Regions from separate parts of the Rhizobium sp. ZPR4 genome, predicted to be linked through region 2. Evidence: predicted binding sites of a transcription regulator. Region 2 holds the regulator's gene; the other holds the start of a gene.
The links. The regulator HrcA, encoded in region 2, represses chaperone genes, less so after heat shock. The targets are predictions, from matches to a motif close to GTTAGCACTCNCNNNNNGNGAGTGCTAAC.
Positions count from the first base shown of each region.

Region 1: the regulator HrcA is predicted to act here: its motif matches at 1,685-1,713, upstream of groES (co-chaperone GroES).

Region 1 covers NZ_CP157967.1:377,597-384,803, forward strand. The annotation lists gene groL (chaperonin GroEL) at 1-1,256, opposite strand, end outside; gene groES (co-chaperone GroES) at 1,330-1,626, opposite strand; gene ABOK31_RS01855 (TIGR01459 family HAD-type hydrolase) at 2,052-2,900, shown strand; gene ABOK31_RS01860 (bifunctional riboflavin kinase/FAD synthetase) at 2,916-3,899, shown strand; gene ABOK31_RS01865 (cache domain-containing protein) at 4,052-5,428, shown strand; gene ABOK31_RS01870 (response regulator transcription factor) at 5,425-6,066, shown strand; gene ABOK31_RS01875 (DUF3311 domain-containing protein) at 6,334-6,531, shown strand; gene ABOK31_RS01880 (sodium:solute symporter family protein) at 6,521-7,207, shown strand, end outside.
Region 2 covers NZ_CP157967.1:2,866-10,072, forward strand. The annotation lists gene ABOK31_RS00015 (DMT family transporter) at 1-751, shown strand, start outside; gene hemW (radical SAM family heme chaperone HemW) at 858-2,033, opposite strand; gene rdgB (RdgB/HAM1 family non-canonical purine NTP pyrophosphatase) at 2,070-2,714, opposite strand; gene ABOK31_RS00030 (VOC family protein) at 2,726-3,142, opposite strand; gene rph (ribonuclease PH) at 3,153-3,869, opposite strand; gene hrcA (heat-inducible transcriptional repressor HrcA) at 4,042-5,130, shown strand; gene ABOK31_RS00045 (GFA family protein) at 5,154-5,588, opposite strand; gene grpE (nucleotide exchange factor GrpE) at 5,804-6,445, shown strand; gene ptsN (PTS IIA-like nitrogen regulatory protein PtsN) at 6,599-7,063, opposite strand; gene raiA (ribosome-associated translation inhibitor RaiA) at 7,153-7,207, opposite strand, start outside.

The DNA of each region.
Region 1 (7,207 bases), 370 kb from region 2:
AGAGCGATACCGCCGCCCGGTACGATGCCTTCCTGAACAGCAGCGCGCGTCGCGTTGAGAGCGTCGTCGATGCGGTCCTTCTTTTCCTTCACTTCGACTTCCGTCGAGCCGCCAACGCGGATCACGGCAACGCCGCCAGCGAGCTTGGCAAGACGTTCCTGCAGCTTTTCGCGGTCGTAGTCGGAGGTGGTTTCTTCGATCTGAGCCTTGATCTGGGCAACGCGGCCTTCGATGTCGGACTTGGCGCCAGCGCCGTCGACGATCGTGGTGTTTTCCTTGGAGATCGAAACCTTCTTGGAACGGCCGAGCATGTCGAGGGTGACGGACTCGAGCTTGATGCCGAGGTCTTCGGAGATGACAGTGCCGCCCGTCAGGATGGCGATGTCTTCCAGCATGGCCTTGCGGCGGTCGCCGAAGCCAGGAGCCTTGACAGCAGCGATCTTCAGGCCGCCGCGCAGCTTGTTGACGACGAGGGTCGCAAGAGCTTCGCCTTCGACGTCTTCAGCGATGATGAGGAGCGGCTTGCCGGTCTGAACGACGGCTTCGAGAACCGGAAGCATGGCCTGCAGGTTCGAGAGCTTCTTCTCGTGGAGCAGGATGAACGCGTCTTCGAGGTCGGCGATCATCTTTTCCGGGTTGGTTACGAAGTAGGGGCTGAGGTAGCCGCGGTCGAACTGCATGCCCTCGACGACTTCGAGTTCGGTTTCGGCGGTCTTGGCTTCTTCAACCGTGATGACGCCTTCGTTGCCGACCTTCTGCATGGCTTCAGCAATATCGAGACCGATCTGCTTTTCGCCGTTTGCGGAGATCGTGCCGACCTGGGCAACTTCTTCCGAGGTGTTGATCTTCTTGGCCTTGGCCTGGAGATCCTTGACGACTTCTGCAACCGCGAGGTCGATGCCGCGCTTCAGGTCCATCGGGTTCATGCCGGCTGCAACAGCCTTGGCGCCTTCGCGAACGATGGCCTGGGCGAGAACGGTTGCAGTGGTGGTGCCGTCACCGGCGACGTCGTTGGTCTTCGAAGCAACTTCGCGGACCATCTGGGCGCCCATGTTTTCGAACTTGTCTTCGAGTTCGATTTCCTTGGCGACGGAAACGCCGTCCTTGGTGATGCGCGGAGCGCCGAAGGACTTGTCGATAACGACGTTACGACCCTTCGGGCCGAGCGTGACCTTTACTGCGTCAGCGAGGATATCGACGCCACGAAGCATCTTTTCGCGGGCGCTGCGGCCGAATTTTACTTCTTTAGCTGCCATGTTTGGAACTCCTGAATTCGCGTTTTCCGGGCTTGTCGCCCGTCAGCTTTATCGGAAAAGGGAACCGGCTAAATTAGCCGATGATGCCCATGATGTCGGCTTCCTTCATGATGAGAAGGTCTTCGCCATTGAGCTTGACTTCGGTGCCCGACCACTTGCCGAACAGAACGCGATCGCCAACCTTGACGTCGAGTGCTACGACCTTGCCGGACTCGTCACGAGCGCCGGAACCGACGGCGACGATTTCGCCTTCCTGCGGCTTTTCCTTGGCGGTATCGGGAATGATGATGCCACCCTTGGTCTTTTCTTCCGACTCGACGCGACGAACGACGACGCGGTCATGAAGGGGGCGGAAATTGGTGCTTGCCATTGTCTAATCCCTCGATCAAATGACATTCACGGATCAGCGGGGGATCCGTATGGACTTTGTTAGCACTCATCCTCTGCGAGTGCTAGCGACGGTGATTTAGGGATGGCTTCCAGACGAGTCAAGAACAGCACTGTGAATTTTTTGCGGCGGGCATCGGCTTGTTTGGGGGATGATTAACGCCCATGGCGTCGCAGCGTGGCATGTCGTTGCAAAGACTCCTTCATTTTGATCTCGTGAGGAGGGGCACGATTACGCCGTTTCTGGGTCATCACCTCTCTACCTCGCCAGGTTCATTTTGCCGCTTGCAGACCTTGCCTATTCCGGCTTCCGGGGCCTTGTGCGCCGCAAAAACCTTGCGCGCCGCTCTTGTAATTTGCCGGCCGGTTTGCGATGTCAGCCCGTGATTTATTTGATGTGAGGACGGCATGGGCAAACGGATCGAGAGCTTTCGCGACATCGGCGGACTTTATGATGTTGCGCTCTGCGATGTCTGGGGCGTGCTCCATAACGGCGTCACCGCCTATAAGGAAGCCTCCGTCGCGCTCGAAGCCGCCCGAGGCGAAGGTCTTGCGGTCGTCCTCATCACCAATTCTCCGCGCGTCGCTCCGAAGGTCGTCGAGCAGCTGAGAGCAATCGGTGTTCCCGATAGCGTCTATGATCGCATCATCACCTCGGGCGATGTCACCCGCAAGCTGATCGCGGAGGGACCGAAGAAGGTGTTCCTGCTCGGTCCGGAGCGTGACACCGGCATCCTCGAAGGCCTTGACGTTCAGCGTGTCGACGCCGGCGAGGCTGAAAGCATCGTCTGCACCGGCTTCTTCGACGACGAGACCGAAACGCCTGACGACTACACCGATATGCTGACGGCCTGGTCCGCTCGCAATGTGCCGCTCATCTGTGCCAACCCCGATCTCGTCGTCGAGCGCGGCCATCGCATGATCCCCTGCGCCGGCGCCATGGCTGCCTATTACGAGCGTCTCGGTGGCCGGACGCGCATCGCCGGCAAGCCGCACCAGCCGATCTATGACGCGGCGATTGCCGCCGCCCGCGAGGTCAAGAGCGAGTTTCCGCTGTCGCGCGTGGTGGCGATCGGCGACGGCATGCCGACCGACGTGCGCGGCGCACTCGATTACGGTCTCGATCTTCTTTATATCAGCCATGGCATCCACGCCCGCGAATATGTCGTCGAGGGACACACGGATGAGGCCGCTCTCGGCGCCTTCCTGGCGCGCGAGCAAGCCTCGCCGAAGTGGTGGATGTCGCGCCTTGTCTGAGGAGAGTGGCAGTCGATGACCGTTTTCCATCGCAACGAGACCCGCGAGCCGCTTCCCGACGCCTTGAAGGGCGGCGTGGTCGCCATCGGCAATTTCGACGGCGTGCATCGCGGCCATCAGTCTGTGCTGACGCGCGCGTTGGAGATCGCCAGGGAGCGCGGCGTGCCGGCTCTGGTGCTGACCTTCGAGCCGCATCCGCGCACCGTCTTCAAGCCCGATCAGCCGGTTTTTCGTCTGACGCCGGCGCCGCTTCGAGCCCGTCTTTTGGAAGCGCTCGGCTTCAACGCCGTCATCGAATATCCTTTCGATCGCGCCTTCTCGCAGCGTTCAGCGGATGAATTCGTCCATTCGATCCTGATCGACTGGCTGCATGCCTCGGAGGTCGTCACCGGTTTTGATTTCCATTTCGGTCATGATCGCCAGGGCGGTCCAGCCTTCCTGATGAATGCCGGCAGCCATAACGGCTTCGGTGTGACGCTGATCGATGCCTTCCGCGACGAAAACACCGAGGTCATCTCGTCGAGCCGCATTCGCACGCTGCTGGCCGAGGGAGATGTCGCTCAGGCCGCCGGACTGCTTGGTTATCGCTATACCGTTCAGGCGCCTGTCATTGGCGGTGAGAAGCTCGGTCGCACGCTTGGCTTCCCGACGGCAAACATGCAGCTCCCGGCCGAGATATCGCTGAGAGCGGGCATTTATGCAGTTCGTTTCCGAACGGCCGATGGCATCATCCGCGATGGCGTTGCCAGTTACGGCCGGCGTCCGACGGTGACCGATAATGGTGCGCCGCTGCTCGAGACTTTCGTCTTCGATTTCAGCGGCGATCTATACGGTCAGGTCTGTTCGGTGTCCTTCTTCGGCTATCTCCGCCCCGAACTGAAGTTCGACGGTCTCGACCCGCTGGTCGCACAGATCCGTAAGGATGAAGACGAGGCGCGCGCCCTGCTTGCCGGCGTCCAGCCGTTCAGCGACCTGGATCGCATCATCGCCTTCAATTGATATTTCCCAAGTGGCTGCTGTTCGAACACGGCGCCTTGCCGTTTCGAGGGAAGCTCTCCGATTGCGGGTGTACATCGGCACCGCCGACAAGCTGTTGAATTCGTGTCCGACAAGAGCCATTGTTCCGCGCCGGTTCTTGGGAGGAGCAATCGTTGACATTACGCAACCAGATTATTGCGCTCGCGCTCGCGCCTCTCGTTATCTCGATCCTGGCAATCACGGCCTTCATTACCTGGCAGTCGACCAACCTTACCAAGAACAATATCGAGACCTTCGAACAGAACATGCTGAGGGCAAAGGAAACGGAAATCGTTAACCTGACAGACCTCGCCGTTTCGGCCATTCAGGCGATCTATCGGGACGCCGCGCCGGACGATCAGGCTGCGAAGGATAAGGTAGCCGAGATCCTGACGTCCCTTGACTATGGTCCGGACGGATACTTTTTTGTCTACGATTACGATGGGAACAACATCGTTCATCCGCGCGAGGGGTTTCGAAACGGGCGCAATTGGCTCGATTTGACCGATCCGGATGGGGACAGGGTCATCGCAGAACTCATCAAGACGGCAAAAGCCGGCGGGGGCCTGCACCAGTACAAATGGGAGAAGCCCTCTACCGGCCGCGTCGCCGATAAGCTCTCATTCGTGGTCGGCCTTGATAAATGGCACTGGGTCGTCGGAACTGGTGTCTATCTGGACGATATTTTCACTCAGACTGCGGCCGCCAATGCCGCCATGCGGGCAAACATAAAAGGAACCTTCATCGTCGTCACGTTGATAGCCGTTCCCGCCGTTCTGGTCGTTTTCACGACCTGCATGCTGCTGACTTTCCGTGAGCGACGCATGGCCGATGGCCGGCTCAAGGAGCTGACGCAAAGAGTGATCGATACGCAGGAGGAGGAACGCGCCCGTCTTGCCCGCGAATTGCACGACGGCGTATCGCAGAATCTCCTCGGCGTGCGCTACGTCATGGATCTCGCCAACCGCAAGGTGCGAAACCAGGTCGATGATGCCGCCACGACGATCGAGAAGGGTATCGATACCCTTAACAGCGCGATCAAGGACATCAGGCGACTTTCGCATGATCTGCGCCCCCGCGTGCTTGATGATCTCGGCTTGACGGCCGCACTGACCGCACTCGCGAACAATTTCGGTGAGCGGACCGGGATCGCAACCGAGATCGAGGCTTCCGACTTCACCAGCCTGCTAAAGCCTGAAGCCAGCACAGCGCTCTATCGTGTCGCTCAGGAGGCCTTGAACAACGTCGAACGTCATTCCGGTGCGACGCGTCTTACGATCAAACTTTGGAGCGATCGGGGGCGTGCGCGCTTGAGAATTTCGGACAATGGTATTGGTTTTGAGGGCGCCGGCGACGGCAAGGGCGGGCTTGGGCTGAGAAACATGCAGGAACGGATGGCGCATTTCCGTGGTCTGCTTCTCGTTCAAAGTACGGCCGGTGGCACGACGCTTATCGCGATGCTGCCGAAATCGGCCAATGCCTCGCCAAGAGCAAAGGTGGATGCGGCATGAAAAGAAACAGGATCAGCGTTCTGCTGATCGACAATCACCCCGTGGTGCTGGACGGACTGAAAGCCGTGCTGGAGACTTTCGACCACATAGAGGTGGTTGGGACGGCAAGCCTTGCACAGATCGGCCTGGAGGTCGGTCGGCGGACGCTGCCACAAGTGACCCTGATGGATATCAATATGCCGAAGCTTAGCGGCATTGATGCGATCGAGCTCTTTCGCCGGGAACTTCCGGAGACGCGCATCGTGATGCTTTCCATGCATGACAGCCGCGAATACATCTCTTCGTCGATCATGCGCGGTGCAGTCGGATATATTCTCAAGGACGTTTCGACCGACGAAGTCGTCTGCGCTATCGAAACCGTAGCGGCCGGTGGAACTTATTTTTCGTCCGGCGTTCGCGACATATTGGTGGAGGACACGATACAAAAGGAGGCCGACCCTCTGACGCCGCGTGAGCGTCACATTCTGGGCTTGATCGTTACAGGCAAGAGCAATCGCGAGATTGCCGAGGAGCTTGAAATCACCCCTGCGACGGCGGAAACGCATCGCAAGAATTTGAAGAAGAAGCTCGGTATCGCAACGACGGCCGGCCTGATCCGCTACGCCCTCGACCACGGCATCGCAACCACGGCATTGTAACGCCCGTCTACCCACTTCTGGGTAGGTTCGGCGATTTCGCATCGGCTAATATCTTGTTCGGCCGGCAGACTCGCCGTAGGACTTTATCAGCGGCTGCCCGCAGGCGGGCCGTTGGGAGGAATTCATATTCGTTGGTCTGGCTCTGCATAGCCAAAGCTCATCGGCTTGGGCCCTTGGGCGCACATTGCAATCGTGGACCGATGCACCCCTTCCACTCTGACAACTACAACAAGGTGGCGCGCAGACACCGCGTGAGAGGTATCGGACATGGACAAACGCTTTGGGACGGCGGCCTGCTGGTTGCTCGTCATTCCCTACATAGGCTTGCTTTGGGTTCCTTTCTACAACAGCCACGATCCGGTGCTGTTGGGTTTCCCTTTCTTCTACTGGTATCAGCTGGCCTGGGTGCCGATCACTGCTGTCCTGACATGGATCGCCTATCGGAGCATGCGCCATGATGACTGATATCGATCCGACCGCGCTCTCCGTCTTCATCTTCTTCCTGGCGCTCGTCACGGTCATGGGTTTCGTCGCTGCCCGTTGGCGCCGGCCGAAGACCCTTGCTCATATCGACGAATGGGGCCTCGGCGGCCGTACCTTCGGCACCTGGATCACCTGGTTCCTCGTCGGCGGCGACTTTTATACGGCCTATACTGTCATCGCCGTCCCGGCGCTGGTCTACACCGTCGGCGCCTATGGCTTCTTCGCGCTGCCCTATACGATCGTCGTCTATCCCTTCGTTTTCATGGTCATGCCGCTTCTTTGGAGGCGGGCGAAGGATCACGGCTACGTCACGGCTGGCGATATCGTCCACGGTCAATATGGCTCGCGGGCGCTGGAACTGGCGGTCGCTCTGACAGGCGTCATCGCGACGATGCCCTATATCGCCCTGCAGCTCGTCGGTATGACAGCGGTGTTTAAGGCCCTGGGGCTCCACGGCGAATTGCCGCTCGCTGTCGCCTTCATCATTCTGGCGCTCTATACCTATTCGGCCGGCCTTCGCGCCCCGGCGCTGATCGCTTTCGTCAAGGACATCATGATCTATATCGTGGTGATCGCGGCCATCGCTCTCATCCCTGCCAAGCTTGGCGGCTATGCCAATGTCTTTGCCGCCGCCGATGCGGATTTCAAGGCTAAGGGG
Region 2 (7,207 bases):
CACCGGGCAGTCCATGCCGAGAGACCGCAAAACCTGGCTTGCCTTCTTCGCCATGGGCTTCCTCAACAATGTCATTCCGTTCCTGTTGATCGTCTGGGGCCAGACGCATATTGCGAGCGGCCTTGCCTCGATCCTCAATGCCACCACGCCGCTCTTTGCCGTCGTCGTCGCGCATTTTCTGACACAGGATGAGAAGATGACCGGCAATCGCCTGATCGGCGTCATCGTCGGCTTTGCCGGCGTCGCCCTGATGATCGGCCCTTCGGTGCTTGCAAGCCTCGGTTCCAACGTGCTGGCGCAGCTCGCCGTTCTGGGCGCGGCTTTCACCTATTCGCTGGCCGGCATATTCGGCCGCCGTTTCCGCCGCATGGGCCTGGCGCCGATCATTCCTGCCGCCGGTCAGGTGACGGGCTCGGCGATACTGCTTCTGCCGATCGCGCTCTTCGTCGACCGTCCCTGGACGCTGGCAATGCCCTCGACCGAGGCCTGGCTGGCGCTCGCCGGTCTGGCGCTCCTGTCGACCGCCATCGCCTATGTGCTGTTCTTCCGCATCCTTGCGACGGCCGGCGCCACCAACCTGATGCTGGTGACCTTCCTCATCCCCGTCAGCGCGATCCTGCTGGGTGCGCTCATCCTTGGCGAGAGCCTGCAGCCGAAGCATTTCATCGGCATGGCGCTGATCGCGGTCGGCCTTGCGGCAATCGATGGACGTCTCTTCACCCTCCCCTCGAGGGAGAGGGTCGGCACGTAGTGCCGGGGTGGGGTGATCTCGGTATTACCCGAGACATCATAGTGTACCCACGGAGGTCACCCCCACCCGCCGCTTCGCGGCGATCTCCCCTTCAAGGGGAAGGTGATTAACAAGCGAGATCGGCGACGACCGAGTCGAGAACCAGCATTCCCGCCGGCGTGCAGCGCAGGCGGGAATTGCCAATTCGCTCTATGAAACCGTGTTCCAGTAAAAACGCCTCGCGCTGCGGATCCGGGTCGCGGCCGGAAAGCTGCTGCCAGCGGGCGAGATCGACGCCTTCCCGCAGCCGCAGGCCCATCAGCAGCAATTCGTCGGCCTGCTCATCGAACCCAAGCATTTCCTGGTCGACCATGCCGTGACCATCGCGCTCGACCATCTCAAGCCAGCTTTCCGGCTTGCGCTCCGTCGCCGTCGCGAGCTTCTGCGGGCCGCGAGTCAGGCGGCCATGGGCGCCGGGGCCGATCCCTGCATAGTCGCCATAGCGCCAGTAGGTGAGGTTATGCCGGCTTTCGGCGCCGGGCCGCGCGTGATTGGAGACCTCATAGGCTGGCATGCCTTCGCGCTCGGTGAGCTCTTGTGTCGCCTCATAGAGCAGCGCCGATTGATCGCCATCAGGTACGATCAGCTTTCCGGCCTTGTGCAGGCCGTAGAAGGGCGTGCCTTCCTCGATCGTCAGCTGGTAGAGCGAGAGATGGTCGACTGCATAGGAGATCGCTTGCCTCAGCTCGCGTTCCCATTCCTCGACCGTCTGGTTCGGGCGGGCATAGATGAGATCGAAGGACATGCGCGGGAAGATTTCGCGCGCCAGTTTGATGGCCTTCAGTGCGTCGGCGACATCGTGCAGGCGGCCGAGGAACTTCAGGTCACGGTCGTTCAGCGCCTGCACGCCCATCGACACGCGGTTGACCCCGGCGGCGCGATAGCCGCGAAAGCGTTCCGCCTCGACGCTGGACGGATTGGCCTCCATGGTGATCTCGATACCGTCGGGCACATGCCAGGTCTTGGCAATGCCGTCGAGGATCGCGCCGACTGTCTCCGGCTTCATCAGCGAAGGCGTGCCGCCGCCGAGGAAGACGCTGGTCACGGTCTTCGGGCCGCTGATCATCCGCATCGTCGCCATTTCCTTCAAAAAGGCGGCGGCGAAACGCTCCTGATCGACAGGCTGATGGCGGACATGGCTGTTGAAATCGCAGTAGGGACACTTGGCTGCGCAGAAGGGCCAATGCACATAGACGCCGAAACCGGGTTCGCCGGTATCGGGCAGCAATTGCGCCCCGCGCATCAGATCCTCGGTATCTACGACTTCCACGGGGTTAGCTTATGCCTCCAGGCAGGTTTCGACAAAGATCTTGAAGGCGCGGGCACGATGCGAAAGCGCCTGCTCGTCGCCTGGCTTCCAGCCATGCTTCTGTTCGGCGCTCATTTCGCCGAACGTGGTCTCGTACCCCTGCGGCTGGAAGACAGGATCGTAGCCGAAGCCTTGGCTGCCGCGCGGCGGCCAGACGACGGTGCCTTCGACTTCACCGCGGAAAAGCTCGGTATGCCCGTCCGGCCAGGCAAGGCAGAGCACACTGACGAAGCGGGCCGTGCGGTTCTGCGGCGACGTGGCGCCAACCTTTTCCAGGGCGGTCTCGACCTTCTGCATCGCCATGGCGAAGTCGCGCGTGCCGTCGGCCGTTTCAGCCCAGTTGGCGGTATAGACGCCAGGATCGCCGCCGAGCGCATCGATGACCAGGCCGGAATCGTCTGACAGAGCCGGCAGGCCGGAGGCATTGGCGGAGGCAAGCGCCTTGATCGTCGCATTTTCCTCGAAAGTCGTGCCCGTCTCGTCCGGCTCGATGAAGTTGAGATCTGCGGCAGACTTGGCAGCAAAGCCGAGCGGGCCTATCAGATCGCGAATTTCCTGGATCTTGCCGGCATTGTGGCTGGCAACGACGATGGTCTTCGTATCGAGCTTGCGCATGTGCTGTCCTGTCATAGGCCCCAGATACGGGGTTCGGCGCATTCCAGGCTGTTACCGGCCGGATCGCGGAAATAGATCGATCGGCCGCCATTCGGCCAGTGAAAATCGGCTTCGATATCGACGCAGGCAACCTTCAGCTTCTGCGCCATGGTTTCGATCTCGTTGCCATCGACGCGGAAGCAGACATGCCCCTGCCCCTTCGTGCCATGCGGCGGCACGGGCAGGGCACCCGGCTCATGCGGCTTGACGGTTTCGTCGCTGTTGAAGATCAGAAGCACGCCCGGCCCGCAGCGATAGAAGACATGGCGGTTGCCGCCACGCGAAATCTTCTGCAACCCGAGTATGCCGCCATAGAAGGCCTCGGCCGCATCGAGATCGTCCGCATAGAGCGCGGTTTCAAGGACGCCTGCGAGGGCCGGGTCAGCCATTCAAATATCCTCAGGCGATAGCCTGCTTCTGCAGCTCCACCAGCTCGGCGATGCCGTTCTTGGCGAGATGCATCAGCGTGGCGAATTCCTCTTCGCTGAAGGGGGCGCCTTCAGCCGTTCCCTGAATCTCGACGATGCCGCCCTTGCCCGTCATGACGAAATTGGCGTCGGTTTCGGCCGAGGAATCCTCAAGGTAGTCGAGATCGATAACAGGCTGGTTGGCGAAGATACCGCAGGAGATGGCGGCGATGTGATCCTTCAGCACGCGCTCGACCTTGACCATGTTGCGGCTTTCCATCCACTTCAGGCAGTCGTAAAGCGCGATCCAGCCGCCGGTGATCGAGGCCGTGCGCGTGCCGCCATCGGCCTGGATGACGTCGCAGTCGACGGTGATCTGGCGCTCGCCCAATTCCTTGAGGTCGACGACGGCGCGCAGCGACCGGCCGATGAGGCGCTGGATTTCCTGCGTGCGGCCGCCCTGCTTGCCGGCGGCAGCTTCGCGCTTCATGCGCTCGCCGGTCGCGCGCGGCAGCATGCCGTATTCGGCCGTGACCCAGCCCTTGCCGCTGTTGCGCAGCCATGGCGGCGTCTTGTCTTCCAGGCTTGCCGTGCAGAGCACATGCGTATCGCCGAATTTCACCAGGCAGGAGCCTTCCGCGTGCTTGGAAAAATTGCGCTCGAACGACACCTTGCGCATCTGGTCGGTTTTTCTGCCTGAAGGCCGCATTCCACTCTCCTGAATGTTCGTTGACCGCTTCTACGACCCACAGGCCGCTTTTGCAAAGGAAAAGCAGGCTGCAAAGCCCCTCGGCGGCCATGGCGACATTTTTCCCTTTTGCCATTGCTAACTGAATGATTATATTTTGGCTAAGGCTCAACGGAATGGATCTGACAGCGAAATGGTATTCACGACATCGTCGGTCTCGGATGTCATTGCTGCACTGGACGAACGCTCCAAGGAAATCTTCCGCCGCATCGTCGAAGGCTACCTGGAAAGCGGCGAGCCATTGGGTTCGCGCAATCTCTCGCGCCTGTTGCCCATGTCCTTGTCGCCGGCCTCGGTGCGCAATGTCATGAGCGATCTGGAAGAGCTGGGGCTTATCTATTCGCCGCATGTGAGCGCCGGCCGGTTGCCGACCCAGGTAGGCTTGCGCTTCTTTGTCGATGCTTTCATGCAGGTCGGCGATCTCTCTGCCGAAGACCGCGCCAATATCGATCGGCAGGTGCGCGGCAGCAATCGCGACCAGCCAGTGGAATCGATGATGTCGGAGGCAAGCCGGGTGCTGTCGGGCATTTCGCGCGGTGCCGGGCTCGTCATCACCTCCAAGAGCGATCCGGTTCTCAAGCATGTGGAGTTCATCCGGCTGGAGCCGACCAAGGCGCTCGCCGTGCTCGTCGGCGATCACGATCAGGTCGAAAACCGGATCATCGAGCTCCCGGCCGGCACCACATCGTCACAGCTGACGGAAGCCGCCAATTTCCTCAACGCCCATATGACCGGCCAGACGATGCCGGAACTGCGGCGGCAGTTGCAAAGTCTCAAGGAAAGCGTGCGCCAGGAGCTGGATAGCCTCTCGCATCAGCTGGTTGAGCGTGGCATTGCCGTCTGGTCCGGCGGCGATGACGACGGCAAGCCGACACAGCTTATCGTTCGAGGTCACTCCAATCTGCTCGCCGAAATCGGCGGTGCGGAGGATCTGGACCGTCTGCGCCTACTCTTCGACGATCTGGAGAAGAAGGACAGCCTGATCGAGATCCTCAATCTCGCTGAAAGCGGACCAGGCGTGCGCATCTTCATCGGCTCGGAAAACAAGCTCTTCTCGCTGTCCGGTTCCTCGTTGATCGTGGCGCCCTATCGCGACGAGGACGATCGCATCGTTGGTGCCGTCGGCGTCATCGGCCCGACACGGCTGAATTATGCGCGCATCGTGCCCATGGTCGATTACACGGCCCAGCTGATCTCGCGGCTGACGCGGCCGGGGATGTGACGAGAAGATCTTAGCCGGTGCGGTCAATCGGGAAGCAGGACTCCCGATCCGCCCATCTCAGCCGGAAAATCCTTCTGTTTCGGCAGTCCGTCGCTCAGGTGCAGCACGGTCGTCTCGTAGTTGACGTGTACGACAGGCTGAAAATCGAGGTCGGGCAGGACGGCGGCGTAGACATCGGTGACGCCCCACGGCGGATGCTCGGTCAGCAGATGACCGCCGCAGACCGTGCACCACTTGCGCACGCTCTTCTCGGTCTTTTGATAGCTGCCGATCTTGTCCGAGCCCCTGGTGACGTGAACGGCTTCCGGCGGCCAGAGCGAGAAGGCATTGACCGGTCCCGCCGACCATTCCCGACAGGAGTCGCAATGACAGTAACCCATCGCCATTGGCTCGCCATCAACAGTAATTTCCACTGCGCCACAGAAACACTTGCCTGAAAGGGATTTGCCATTAGACATTGATGTCACCCCACGCTGTGCTGAGATGCATTTCAGCATACCACTGGTAGGGAGGGCTGAACAGTCGACGTCATAAGCGGTAGCCAGGAGCGGGGCGAGGTATTGCCACCGCCGTAAAGCCGCGAATTGGCTGTTCTTCTCGACAAAGCCTTGATTTTTTCCGATCAAACCTCGATATCGGGCACATCCAAAGACCAAGCAATTCGGAGACCGTCATGACCGACGAAACAACAAAAACCGGACCTGACGCCACGGCGGCCGACACGTCAGCGGATTTCGCGCAGGATGCAGCGGAAACCGTGGATGCGGCCGAGCCGTCTCAGCCAGATCCGGTTGAGCTGCTGAAGGCCGAAAACGGCGAACTGCGCGATCGCTATCTTCGCCTCGCTGCCGAGATGGACAACCTCCGTCGCCGCACCGAGCGCGATGTGAAGGATGCAAAGTCCTATTCCGTGGCAAGCTTTGCCCGCGACATGCTCTCGGTGGCGGACAATCTGCGCCGCACGCTGGATGCCATTCCGGCTGAAGCACGCGCCGGCGCCGATGCCGGCCTGAAGACGCTGATCGAAGGCGTCGAGATGACCGAGCGTTCCATGCTGTCGGCTCTCGAGCGCCATGGCGTGCGCCAGCTCGAACCAATTGGACAGAAATTCGATCCCAATTTCCACCAGGCCATGTTCGAAGTGCCCAATCCCGAGGTGCCGAACAACACGGTCGTGCAGGTGGTGCAGGCAGGTTTCGCCATTGGTGACCGCGTTCTGCGCCCGGCCATGGTCGGTGTTGCCAAGGGCGGCCCGAAGATCGTGGAAAATGCCGAGCAGGGCGCCAACAGCCCGCTGGACGAAAAAGACGCCTGATCCTTTTCAGGCACCGCAAAAATAAGAGCCGGATGATTTCAGATCATCCGGCTCTTATTTTTGCCTTGGTCCGATGCAATCCAATCCGTCAAAGCCAATCGGTCAAAGCATGTCGCGCAAACGTGTGCAGCGGTCTTGCGATACCGACGGGCTTTAGGCAGCGTTCGATGCCTGTTCTTCGTTGAGGAATGCGTAAATGGCGGAGGCGGAATCGGTGGCGCGCAGCTTCGCGACCAGATCCTGGTCTCGCAAAACGCGGGCGATGCGGGAGAGTGCCTTCAGGTGGTCTGCGCCTGCGCCTTCGGGCGCGAGCAGCAGGAAGACGAGATCGACGGGCTGGTCGTCCAGCGCCTCGAAATCGACAGGCGCTTCAAGGCGCGCGAAAATGCCGGCGATGGACTTGATGCTGGCAAGCTTGCCGTGCGGAATGGCGATGCCATTACCGACGCCGGTGGAGCCCAGGCGCTCACGCTGCAACACGACGTCGAAGATTTCACGTTCGGGCAATCCGGTCAGCTTGGAGGCTTTGGCGGCCAACTCCTGAAGCAGTTGTTTTTTGGAATTTGCCTTCAAGGCGGGGATGATCGCATCTTGCTGTAGCAAATCTGCCAATGCCATTCTCTTTATCCTTGCGTAGCGCCGAGAGCCGATGACGGGCAAGCGGCGGCCAGCTGCGATGATGCGCAGCCGCCGCTTATCTTCTATTCTCAGCCTTTGATATTGGCTGCGTCGATCCAGCCAATGTTACCGTCCTGACGGCGG